3 regions of the Intrasporangium sp. DVR genome follow, and region 3 is predicted to be linked to each of the others. Evidence: riboswitches for the same ligand, from Rfam matches in the RefSeq annotation. Region 3 holds a riboswitch; each other region holds the start of a gene.

Region 1 (4,052 bases), on a different contig from region 3:
ATCCGGTAGTTGAGCTCCCAGTCCTGCGCCCTCGAGAACCGCGCGTCGTAGCCACCGACGGAGGTGAGCCACCTGCGCCGGAAGACGCCGAGGTAGACGGTGTCCGCCGGCCCGGCCTCCCCACCGGTGTGGAACCGGGCGCCGCCGACGCCCAGCGGCGACCGCATCGCGATGGCGACCGCCTTCTCGAAGTTCGTCACGCCCTCGGCGTACATGACGCCGCCCACGTTGGCGGCGCCGGTCTCCTCGAGCACCGTCACGGCGCGCTCGACGTAGCCGGGGCTGAGGAAGCCGTGCCCGTCGACCCGGACGATGATGTCGTGCGCGGCCGCCTCGACGGCGAGGTTCAACGCGTCGGGCGTGCGTCCTGAGGGGTTCTCGACGACCGTGATCCGGGGATCCCGCTGCGCCAGCTCACGCGCGACCCCGAGGGTGTCGTCGTGTCCCGGACCGATCGCCAGCACGAGCTCCAGCTCACCCGGGTAGCCCTGCTCGAGGATCGCCTGGACGGCCTCACCCAGATGCTTCTCCTCGTTGAGCAGGGGCATGATGACGCTGATGGGAGGTGGGTGATGCACGGGGTGCGTCCGCTCCGGGGCTCGGGAACTGAGGTCGGGAGGAGACTACCTCTCAACCCTTGAGGAGCTGGCGCGCCATGACGATGCGCTGGATCTGGTTGGTCCCTTCGTAGATCTGGGTGATCTTCGCGTCGCGCATCATCCTCTCGAGCGGGAAGTCCTTCGTGTAGCCGGCTCCGCCCAGCAGCTGCACCGCGTCCGTCGTTACCTTCATCGCAACGTCGGACGCGTAGCACTTGGCCGCCGCGCCGAAGAAGGAGAGGTCCTTGTCGCCCCGCTCGGACTTCGCTGCGGCCACGTAGACCATCTGCCGGGCCGCCTCGACCTCCATCGCCATGTCGGCGAGCATGAACTGGATGCCCTGGAAGTCGGCGATCCGCTTGCCGAACTGCTTGCGCTCCTTGACGTAGGCGACCGCGTGGTCGAGCGCCCCCTGGGCGATGCCGATGGCCTGGGCCCCGATGGTCACCCGGGTGTGGTCGAGGGTGCGCAGTGCGATCTTCAGGCCGTCACCGACCTCGCCGACCAGGCGGTCGCCCGGGATGCGGACGTTGTCGAAGTGCAGCTCGCGAGTCGGGCTGCCCTTGATGCCGAGCTTGCGCTCCTTCTCACCGAAGGTGAAGCCCGCATCCGACTTCTCGACGACGAAGGCGGACACGTTGTTGCCTCGCGGCCCGTCGGGGTCGGTCACAGCGAGGACGGTGTAGTACTCGGACACGCCGGCGTTGGTGATCCACGACTTCTGTCCGTTGAGGACCCAGTCGTCCCCGTCCCGCCGGGCCCGGCACTTCATCGACGCGGTGTCGGAGCCGGCCTCGCGCTCGGACAGGCCGTAGGAGAAGGTCGTCTCGCCGTGCGCCAGCGGCGGCAGGTACTTGCGCTTGACGTCGTCGTTCGCGGCGAGGATCAGCGGCAGCGAGCCGAGCTTGTTGACCGCCGGGATGAGCGCCGACGAGGCGCAGACGCGCGAGACCTCCTCGATCACGATGCAGGTCGCCAGCGCGTCGGCTCCGACGCCGTCGTACTCCTCGGGGACGTGGGGGGCGAAGAAGTCGGACGCCACCAGCGCGTCATGCGCCTCCTGGGGGTAGCGGGCCTCCTCGTCGACCGCCGCGGCGAAGGGAGCGATCTTGTCCTCGGCCACTGCGCGCACCGCCTCACGGAGCGCCTCGTGGTCCTCGCTGGTCCGGAACAGGTCGAAATCAGTGCTCGTCACGAGGAGCAATGCTACTCGCGAGACACAATTAGTAGGACGTCCAAGTGATCCAGGCCACCGCAGCCCGGGCGGCATCGGCCCCGGTGTCCAGCATGCGAACTCAGCGTCCACGATGAGGACGCCTGGGCGCGGACGAGCCCAGCGGCATACCATCCACGGAAGGTCATGAGTGTCAGCGTCACGGCCCCGGCTCGCTGACCGGCAACCCTCGCTACGCGGCGGGGTGCCCCGGGTGAAGACCTGGCCACCGGCGACCGCCGGTGCGCAAGCGCGAGTGTGAGGAACACCGATGAGCGACACCCCCGACTGGTCCTTCGAGACGAAGCAGATCCACGCCGGCCAGAGCGCCGACAGCGCCACCGGCGCGCGGGCCCTGCCGATCTACCAGACGACCAGCTACGTCTTCAACGACACCGACCATGCAGCGAACCTGTTCGGGCTCAAAGAGTTCGGCAACATCTACACCCGGATCATGAACCCGACCACCGACGTCGTCGAGCAGCGCATCGCCGCCCTCGAGGGCGGGGTCGGGGCGCTGCTCGTCGCGTCCGGCCAGTCGGCGACGACGCTCGCCATTCTCAACATCGCCGAGGCGGGCGACCACATCGTCGCCTCGCCGAGCCTCTACGGCGGCACAGTGAATCTGCTCAAGTTCACCCTGCCCAAGCTGGGCCTCGAGGTGACCTTCGTCGACGACCCGGCGTCGATCGACTCCTGGCGCGCTGCGATCCGGCCCAACACCAAGCTGCTCTTCGGGGAGACGATCGCCAACCCCAAGGCCGAGGTGCTCGACATCGAGGCCGTCGCGGCGCTGGCCCACGAGCACGGGGTCCCCCTCGTGGTGGACAACACCATCGCGACGCCCTACGTGATCCGCCCGATCGAGTGGGGCGCGGACGTCGTGGTCCACTCGGCGACGAAGTACCTCGGCGGCCACGGCACGTCCATCGCCGGGGTCATCGTCGACGCGGGCCGCTTCGACTACGGCCAGGACCCGGAGAAGTTCCCCAACTACAACACGCCCGAGGAGAGCTACCACGGGCTCGTGTTCGCCCGGGACCTCGGTGTCGGCAGCCCGCTCGGCGCCAACCTGGCCTACATCCTCAAGGCTCGCGTCCAGCTGCTCCGCGACCTCGGCCCCGCCGCCGCCCCGTTCAACGCGTTCCTCATCGCGCAGGGCCTCGAGACCCTGTCACTGCGGATCGAGCGCCACCTCGACAACGCGGCCAAGGTCGCGGCGTTCCTCCAGTCGCACGACCAGGTCGAGAGCGTCGTCTGGGCCTCGCTGCCGGACAGCCCGTCCTACGAGACCGCCCGGAAGTACGCGCCGCGCGGCGCTGGGGCCGTCCTGTCCTTCGAGATCCGTGGGGGCCTTGAGGCCGGGAAGAAGTTCGTCGAGGGCCTGACGCTGCACAGCCACGTGGCCAACATCGGCGACGTCCGCTCCCTCGTCATCCACCCCGCCTCGACGACGCACTCGCAGGGCCCTGAGGAGGACCGTCTCGCTGCCGGGGTGACCCCCGGGCTGGTCCGTCTCGCCGTGGGCATCGAGCACATCGACGACATCGTCGCCGACCTCGAGCAGGGTTTCGCCGCGGCCAAGGGCTGACCGGCCGGACGAGGTGGGCGGCGCGGCCAAGACCATGCCGTATGCCGCTCACCTCCGCCTGCTCGTACGCTGGCTCGCATGTCCGCCGAGCCTGCGACCGCCGTCCGCTATCCCGCTCCCCTGCGCCCGGGTGACCGGATCGGCGTCACCGCACCGAGCGCCGGTGTCCCCGACCGGCTGTGGGCACGGGTCGAGCTGACTCGAGAGTTCCTGGAGGCCAAGGGCTTCCGAGTCGAGATCGGTGAGTGCATGCACACGCCGTCGCACGTCAGCGCGCCGCGCGAGAAGCGTGCAGCCGAGCTGATGCGGATGCTCACGGACCCTGCGATCCGAGCCGTCGTCCCGCCGTGGGGTGGGGAGACCGGCATCGACCTGCTGGACCTGCTCGACTTCGCCGCGATCGCCGCCGCCGACCCGACCTGGTGCGTGGGCTACTCCGACACCACGACGTGGCTCACCCCCCTCACGCTCCGGACGGGGATCGCGACCATCCACGGCCAGAACTTCATGGACACCCTCTACCGGACACCGGACGGTGTCGCCCACTGGACCGACGTGGCTGCGTCCTCGCCGGGTTCGGAGATCACGCAGCGCTCACCGGGGAGCTGGCGCGGCGCCGGGTTCGACGACTGGGTCGCCGATCCCGGTG
Region 2 (4,052 bases), on a different contig from region 3:
CGCCTCGTGCGATCCGGCTCTCTCGACATTATAAAACGCCAGCGGGTCGCCGGGCGAACGTGCTCCCCCGTGGAGCGCGTCGGTCGCACGCGGCGCGGATGGTTCTGGCCCGGTGGCGTCTCGGTCGGGCGGAGCTGCGGCGCCCCTGGCCGAGTGTCGGACACGGTGGCAAGTGGGGCCCGATCCTCAACGCCCGGTGCCCTCTCGTTGGCCTCACCGCACAGGGGCGAGGCCAACGAGAGGGCGTCACGTAGCGCGATGCGGGTGCTCAGTCGGCCTTGACAGCGAGCACCGGGCAGCTTGCGTCGAGCAGGATCCGCTGTGCGTTGGAGCCCAGGATCAGCTTGCCGACCGGGCTGCGGCGGCGCAGGCCGATGACGATGAAGTCGGCGCCCTCCTGCTCCGCCACGGAGATCAGGTCCTCGGCCGGGTCGTTGCCGCGCACCAGCTGGCGGACCTCATGGTCGAGGCCCTTCTCCTCGAGCACCCCCTTGATGCGCTCCAGCTCGCTCTCGAACCGGGCGGACTCGTCCGCGTCGAAGTCCTTGCCCCCTCTGTGCGAGCTGATCACGATGAGCTTGGTGCCTCGCAGCACGCACTCCTCCGCCGCTCGCTTCAGTGCGGCGCGGCCTTCCTTGGTCGCGACGTATCCAACGACAATGGCCACTGTGCCCGGACCTCCTTGGGACGGAAATGTCTTGTGATCGGACGCTACCCGAAAAAGCACCGTGCGGGAGCCGTCTGCGGTGGCGCGTCGGACACACTCGAGTGAACCCGGGCAGGTCGACGTCAGCCCAGGGCGGAGCGGATGATGACCCCCACCTGCTCATCCTCGATGAGGAAGCCGTCGTGGCCGAACCGCGAGCTGATGTGGGCGCGGACCGACCGTGGCAGCAGGCGGTGGAGCTCGTCCGACAGCTCGGGCGGATACAGCCGGTCGGTGTCGACGGACGCGATCGTGCACTCCGCGGTGATGCGTGACAGGGCCTGCGCGACGCCGCCCCGGTCACGACCCACGTCGTGGGAGTTCATCGCCTCGGTCAACACGAGGTAGGAGTTCGCGTCGAACCGCCGAGCCAGCTTTCCGGCGTGGTGGTCGAGGTAGCTCTCCACCGCGAACCGGCCCCGCTCACCGGAGCGCAGCGGGTCCTCCCCGAGCTGTGCGGTGCGTCCGAAGCGCTCGTCGAGCTCGGCACCCGTGCGGTAGGTGATGTGCGCGATCCGACGCGCAAGGCCCAGCCCTGCCTCCGGGGAGCGGCCGGCGCGGTAGTAGTCGCCACCGGCGAAGTCAGGGTCCTGGCGGATGGCCAGCAGCTGCGGTTGACACCAGGCGATCTGGTCAGCCGTGGCGTAGGCGGTGCTCGCGAGCACGATGCTGCGGTCGACGCGTCCGGGGTGTGAGGCGGCCCACTCGAGGGCGCGCATCCCGCCCATCGACCCGCCGACGACGGCGGCGAGCCGGGTCGCGCCGAGGTGCTCGAGGAGGCGCGCCTCGACCTCGACCTGGTCGCGAATCGTGACGTAGGGGAACCTGCTCCCCCACTCGCGCCCGTCGGGGGCGGTGCTCGACGGTCCGGTGGTGCCCTGGCATCCCCCCAGGACGTTGGCTGCGACGACGAACCACGAGTCGGTGTCGATCGGGCGGCCCCGGCCGACGAGTCCGGGCCACCACCCGGGAGAGGCATGGCCGGCACCTGCCTCGCCCTCGACGTGGCTGTCCCCGGTCAGCGCGTGCTCGATGAGCACGACGTTGTCGCCGGCGGCGTTGAGCGTGCCCCATGTCTCGTAGGCCACGGTGACGTCGGGAAGGATGCCTCCGCGTTCGAGCCGGAACTCTCCGATCTGCGCGAACCGGCGGGCACCGACCGGGTCGCCGAGACGCCACGCCCCGCTGACCCGCGGACTGGTCGGCGCCGCCGCGAACCCGTTGCGCACGGCGTCAGGTCGGAGTCGCAGGCGTCGCGTCGAGGTCTGATGGTTGTCTGTCATCGTCAAGGTCGACTCCCGGAAATCGCGCTTGCCGACCCCGGTCGCGGGGCGGCCTGGTCCTCACCCGGGGCACCCCACCGCGACGGAGGGTTGCCGACCAGCGAGCCGGGGCTTGACGCTGGTACTCATGACCTGGCCCAACTCTACGTCACGGGCGTCCCCGTTTCCTCCCCGTCGTCCACGGTGTGGAATGCGGCCGGTGGCCCGTCCCACGCTGTCCCTGGCTTCGACCGGAGGCTGCCGACGGTCCGGTGGTCACCCGCACCGGGCCGGGGGCGGGCACCGGGGGCGGCGGGCACGGGGGGCCGGCACGGGGGCCGGCACAGGGGGCCGGCACAGGGGGCCGGCACAGGGGGCCGGCACAGGGGGCCGGCACAGGGGGCCGGCACAGGGGGCCGGCACAGGGGGCGGGCACAGGGGGCGGGCACAGGGGGCGGGCACAGGGGGCGGGCACAGGGGGGCATCGAGCGACGGGCATCAGGCCGCGGGCATGCGGACTCCGTGATCGAGGCCCACCCGGATCAGCCTGGCGAGCCGGTACTCCGGATCGAGCTGCAGGGCGCGGTCGACGCACAGTCCGGCGCGCGTGCCGTCACCCCGGCACCAGGCGTAGGCGCCGGCGATGGTGAGGACCGGTGCGGCGAACCGCACAGGAGTCACCCGGCACAGCTCCAGAAGCGCATCCTCGACCCGGCGGGGGTCGCACACCAGGTCGTCAGCCTCGGGTACGAAGCCGTGGTCCACCTCTCCGACCAGGGCGTGGAGTCGCGTCAGCAGGCGATCGTCGACCTCGTCGGTCGGGAGCCAGCCCGGACAGAGCCAACCGATGAGCGCGTCTCGCAGGTCGCGGTCCTCGAGGGGCCCGACGAGCGGCGGGAGGAGGCGGGCCAGGCCCGCGGCCGGCGCCTCGCCGCGAAGCAGCACACCCCACGCGCCGAGAGACTCGTCGGTGAGCTCCTCCCAGCGGGAGGCAGCGGGCCGGCGGTCGGGCGCCGCGACTCCTTCCCCGGAACTGGTGGACTCGTCCACGCCCTCGGCGGGCCCGCCGATCCAGCTGAGGAAGCGGGAGTGCCTGGCCCTGCGATAGCTGTGCCGCCATTCCTCGACGGCCTGGGCCACGTGGTCGTCGTGAGCCTCCGGCAGCGGCTCGACGAGGGACGCGACCGCCCGCCTGCTGCCGAGCACCGATCGCCCTTGCGCGACGTAACCTGCCACCGCGGGCACGTCCGCCGGCGCGGGCAGGAGCCCGCCGTCATCCGGGCAGCCATCCGACCGAAGGCAGTACCAGCGCGCTCCCCGCACGACGAGGTCCTCGACCACCGGGATCCCGGCGAGCCCCAGGGCCACCCCGAGGGCATCGGCCAAGGGGCGCGCCTCGCCCGGCTCGTCCTCGTACGCGACGAGAGCCACCGCGGTGGCGCCGGCGCGCTCGATCGGCTCCATCAGCGCAGCGGCAGCCTGCGCTGCCTGTGGATGGGCGAGGACGTCCATCCGCGCAACGAGCCCGACGGACTTCTCCTGCAGGCAGATGATGACGACACTGCGCTCGGGCTGGAAGCCGAGGTGGAAGGGGACGATGGTGACCAGCTCGGCGGGTCCTGAGACGGAGATCTTCTGCATGCTCCGACAGTGGCGCAGCACCAGTCGGCGGGCCCGTCCATGCCGATGACCTGTGGATGACCGTCGGTCCCCTCCGGGGGGTGTGGATGACTCAGGTCGGCTCAGCGCTCGAGACGCTTGCGCACCGTCTCGAGGACGTAGGTCGTCGCGGCCTCGCGGGCGTGGTGTGTCAGCCGTGGGCCTGCACCGGTGGCCGCCACCTCGTGGACGCCGTCGCTCGCCGGAGACCCGAGCGGCCGGACCCGTCCTGCGGAGGCTCGTTCGGCGCGCGGGGGCGTGCGCCGACCCTGCCCCGCCTCCCACGTGAGGAACCGGTCGGTCTCCTCCACGAGTGTCTTGACCGCCCATGAGATGACCACGGCGTCGTCGGCGGCGCCGACGACCGGCAGCACCGCTTCCGGGACCAGGTCCACCGGCGAGACGATGTAGGCGACGGCCGCGGC
Region 3 (4,052 bases):
CTTCTCGCGATTTCCCCTGACGGAGACGACCGGCGACGACCCGGTCGACGCCCACACGCCGAGCCTTCAACCCGAGGTCGTCGTCGACGTCAGCGGCACGTCCGTGCGGGTCAAGGCGGTCCACGTCACTGCCCCGCTGTCCGGCGACACGCAGGAGTGGCGCGCCGGACTCCGGGCTCTCGCCACGTGGCGCGACCGGCAGGACCCGGACGAGCCGCTCCTGCTCGCGGGCGACTTCAACGCGGGCCCTGGGCATCCGTCGTTCCGCCACGCCGCGGCCGGCCTCGACGACGCGCACCAGGTGGCTGGTCTGGGGTGGGTGCGCACGTGGCCCGTCGTCGGCCGGCGGTTGCCTCCCTACATCCAGCTCGACCACCTCCTGAGCCGGGGGCTCAGGGTGGTCGAGGCCGGGCAGGTCGCGGTCCACGGCACGGACCACGCCATCGTCTGGGCCGCCTATGCCGTCCCGGGATCAGACTCCTGACGCGGCGCTCCGGGCCGGGTCACCAGGGGCGAACGGCGTCCCCGTCGCGCGGGTCGTCCCCGTCCACGACCCATCCCGACTCGCCGTGGGTCCACGTCGCGGCCGGCCCGGCCTCGACGAGCTCGCGCAGGGCGCCGATGAGCCGGTCCACGCCCTCGCGAGTCGACCCGAGCCCGATGCTGGCCCGCACCGCGGTGGCGTGCTCGGCCGATCCAGAGAGCAGGTCGTCGACGAGCAGGTGCGCGCAGAACCGACCGTCCCGCACGCCGATGCCGTGCTCCACGGACAGGACCTGCGAGACCAGAGACGAGTCGAAGCCACGCACCGTGAACGCGACGACGCCGACCCGGTCATGTGCTTCGTCGAAGATGGACAGCTCCTCGACGCCGTCGATCGAACGCAGCCCGTCGCGGAGCCGAGCGAGCAGGCGCGTCTCGTGGCCCTCGATGGCGGCCCGGTTGCCGGCGATGGTGGCGCAGGCTGCCGCGAGCGCGATGGCACCGATGACGTTGGGGCTGCCGCCCTCGTGGCGGGCTGCGCCGGTCGCCCACGTCGTCCCGTCCTCGGCGACGGCGCGGGTCGCACCACCGCCGCGCAGGTAGGGCTCGCCGGCGTCGAGCCAGTCGGAGCGCCCGGCCAGGACGCCGGTGCCGAAGGGCGCATAGGTCTTGTGTCCGGAGAAGGCGATGTAGTCGACGTCGGACGCGGCGAGGTCGATCCGGCGGTGCGCCGAGAGCTGCGCGGCATCGACCGCGACGCGGGCCCCGTGCCGGTGGGCCAACCGGGTGAGCTCCTCGACCGGCCACACCTCGCCGGTGACGTTGGAGGCGGCGGTGATGACGACGAGGCGCGGTCCGTCGCCGTGCCCGGAGAGTGTCCCGGAGAGTTCCCCGGAGAGTGCCTCGGAGAGCGCGCTGTGCGCCTCCGCGATGCTGCGCGGGACGGGCAGACGCACCGTGCGGTTCTCTCCCCATGGCAGCAGGGTCGAGTGGTGCTCCGACGCGAAGACGAACACGGTGGCCGTCTCCGGCAGGGCAGCGGACAGCACGGCCCAGGAGTCCGTCGTCGTCCGGGTGAAGACGACGGCGTCACCCGGACGCGCGCCGACGAAGGCTGCAACCTCGGCGCGAGCCTGCTCGTACCAGGCGCTCGTCAGACGAGACGCGTAGCCGGCGCCGCGGTGCACCGAGGCGTAGGTCTCGAGGGCGCGGTCGACGGCCTCCTTGACCGCGACCAGGGCCGGGGTGGACGCAGCGTGGTCGAGGTTGGCGTAGGTCGTCGCCCCCGAGAGAGTGGGCACGACGAGGCCGGCGCCGACGACCGCCGGCAGCGCCACCGACGACGGGGCGGAGACGGCACGGGTGCGGGTGGCGAACGGGTGCGGTGCGCCGGCTCCGCACTCCGTGGCGCCGGCCGCCAGGGAACGGGCGTGGGCCGCGCTGGTACGGGGGAGGACTGACATGGGGGCTCCTCGGTCGGGGGACCCGCCGGGTGCAGGTCCGCGCTTGCCGCGCCTCGACACCACGAACGTGGCGAGGACGGCCTGGTCGTCACCCGGAGCACCCCGCCGCGGAGGAGGGTTGCTGGCCAGCGAGCCGGGGCTTGACGCTGGCGCTCATGACCTGACACGAAGATAGGGAGCCGCCCCCGCCGCTGTCCACCGGGCACGGGGCCCGTGTCGTCATCTGAGACGTATGCCGCTGGGCTCGCTCCTCGTCCCAGGCCGCTCGGCGGGTCGGATCGGAGCAAAAGGAGGGTGTTGCGCGTGTGACGCGTGAGTTCAGGGGGTCAGGTGTCGTACCGTGCGACCATGGCGACACGTCGGTCCAGCAGCGCGCGCCCTGCTTCGTCCTCCGGTTCGTCGGCCACGACGAGGGCGGCGTCGGGGACGAGCAGTGGTGCCGCGACCCGCGGCAAGGCCGCCGCACGCCCGGCCGCGAGCCGCGGTGGCGCCCGCGGGACCAAACGTCCCGCGACCCGGGGCAGGGCCAGGGGCGGCGGCCTGCCACTGCCGATCCGAGCCGTGCGCAACACCTGGATGGGGGTGTCGCACGTCGCCGGGGGAGCCGTCCGACGAGTCGGCGCCAGCGCCCGCGACCTCGAGCCCGAGCACCGCCGGGACGGTGTCGGCTTCACCCTCATCGCGCTCGCCATCATCGTCGCCGCGCGCGAGTGGTGGGGGGTCGACGGGGTCTTCGGCGACGGCGTCCACGCCGTCGTCGCGGGGACCTTCGGCCGCATCGCCTACGCCGTTCCGCTCGTCCTGCTCCTGCTTGGTCTGCGAGTCCTTCGAGCACCTGAGGACGAGGCAGCGACCAACCGCATCATCGTCGGCACCGTCACGCTGACCTTCGCCGCGTGCGGGCTGGCCCACGTCAGTGACGGCATCCCCAACCCCCCTGACGGCGCTGAAGGAATGCGCGCCGCCGGCGGCATCATCGGGTTCCTCGCCTCCAGCCCGCTGGACGCGGCCGTGTCCAGGTACGGCGCGATCGCCATCCTCATCCTGCTCGGCACCTTCGGCCTCCTGGTGATCACCGCAACGCCGGTCAACCACATCCCGCACCGTCTCCGCCAGCTGCGCGACCTCGTCCTGCACCGACCGCACGAGGCGGACGGCGGCGAGCCTGCCGAGGACGCCGAGGGAGGGCCCGCAAGGAGGAGCCGCCGCAAGGCCGTCGACCTCAGCGAGCGGGACGGCGACGAGGCCTTCCGGCAGGCCGCGGTCCGGGAGGCGGAGGACGAGCCGACCACGCGCCTGCGCCCCGGGGAGAAGCGGCCGACGCCGCCCGGTGTCCTGGCCCCACGTCCGGCCGGCACGTCCGCGAGCACCCAGGCCATCGACGCCACCGACCCACGGACCCACGGCGCCCCCGACACGGCCCGCGTCGGGCCCAAGCCGGAGCTGGTGCCGCCTCCCACCTCGCCCATCCCGTCCCGGGTCGAGCAGCTCTCGCTCGAGGGCAACGTCACCTACCGCCTCCCGGACCACGCGATCCTGGCTCACGGGGCCCCGCACAAGACCCGCAGCCACACCAACGACAAGGTCGTCGAGTCGCTGACCCACGTCTTCGACCAGTTCGACATCGACGCAGCGGTGACCGGCTTCACCCGCGGGCCCACCGTGACCCGCTACGAGGTCGAGCTCGGATCGGGCACCAAGGTGGAGCGCGTCACCGCCCTCTCCAAGAACATCGCCTACGCCGTCGCGTCGGCCGACGTCCGCATCCTCAGCCCCATCCCCGGCAAGAGCGCCATCGGCATCGAGATCCCCAACGCCGACCGGGAGAACGTCGCCCTCGGCGACGTGCTGCGGAGCCAGACGGCCCGGAGCAACGAGCACCCCATGGTCATGGGCGTCGGCAAGGACGTCGAGGGCGCCTACGTCATCGCCAACCTCGCCAAGATGCCCCACCTGCTCGTCGCCGGCGCGACCGGCTCCGGCAAGTCGAGCTTCGTCAACTCGATGATCACCTCGATCCTCATGCGGGCGACGCCGGAGGAGGTCCGCCTCGTCCTCGTCGACCCGAAGCGCGTCGAGCTCACCGCGTACGAAGGCATCCCGCAC

What was found. Region 3 has a riboswitch for S-adenosylmethionine ahead of ABWV20_RS11880 (aminotransferase class V-fold PLP-dependent enzyme). Riboswitches for the same ligand answer to the same signal wherever they lie in the genome.
Region 1: it holds a riboswitch for S-adenosylmethionine, as region 3 does, so the genes downstream of both, ABWV20_RS15530 (bifunctional o-acetylhomoserine/o-acetylserine sulfhydrylase) here and ABWV20_RS11880 (aminotransferase class V-fold PLP-dependent enzyme) in region 3, are expected to answer to the same signal.
Region 2: it holds a riboswitch for S-adenosylmethionine, as region 3 does, so the genes downstream of both, metX (homoserine O-acetyltransferase MetX) here and ABWV20_RS11880 (aminotransferase class V-fold PLP-dependent enzyme) in region 3, are expected to answer to the same signal.

Annotation. Positions count from the first base shown of each region.
Region 1 is NZ_BAABZW010000019.1:328,627-332,678, forward strand. It holds partial or broken gene ABWV20_RS15520 (glycosyltransferase family 2 protein) at 1-581, opposite strand, end outside; gene ABWV20_RS15525 (acyl-CoA dehydrogenase family protein) at 631-1,794, opposite strand; SAM riboswitch class IV at 1,956-2,071, shown strand; gene ABWV20_RS15530 (bifunctional o-acetylhomoserine/o-acetylserine sulfhydrylase) at 2,084-3,403, shown strand; gene ABWV20_RS15535 (S66 family peptidase) at 3,482-4,052, shown strand, end outside.
Region 2 is NZ_BAABZW010000019.1:71,288-75,339, forward strand. It holds gene ABWV20_RS14330 (universal stress protein) at 269-667, opposite strand; gene metX (homoserine O-acetyltransferase MetX) at 790-1,989, opposite strand; SAM riboswitch class IV at 2,009-2,122, opposite strand; gene ABWV20_RS14340 (DUF4192 domain-containing protein) at 2,467-3,609, opposite strand; gene ABWV20_RS14345 (YkvA family protein) at 3,711-4,052, opposite strand, start outside.
Region 3 is NZ_BAABZW010000015.1:176,722-180,773, forward strand. It holds gene ABWV20_RS11875 (endonuclease/exonuclease/phosphatase family protein) at 1-484, shown strand, start outside; gene ABWV20_RS11880 (aminotransferase class V-fold PLP-dependent enzyme) at 504-1,946, opposite strand; SAM riboswitch class IV at 1,981-2,107, opposite strand; gene ABWV20_RS11885 (DNA translocase FtsK) at 2,295-4,052, shown strand, end outside.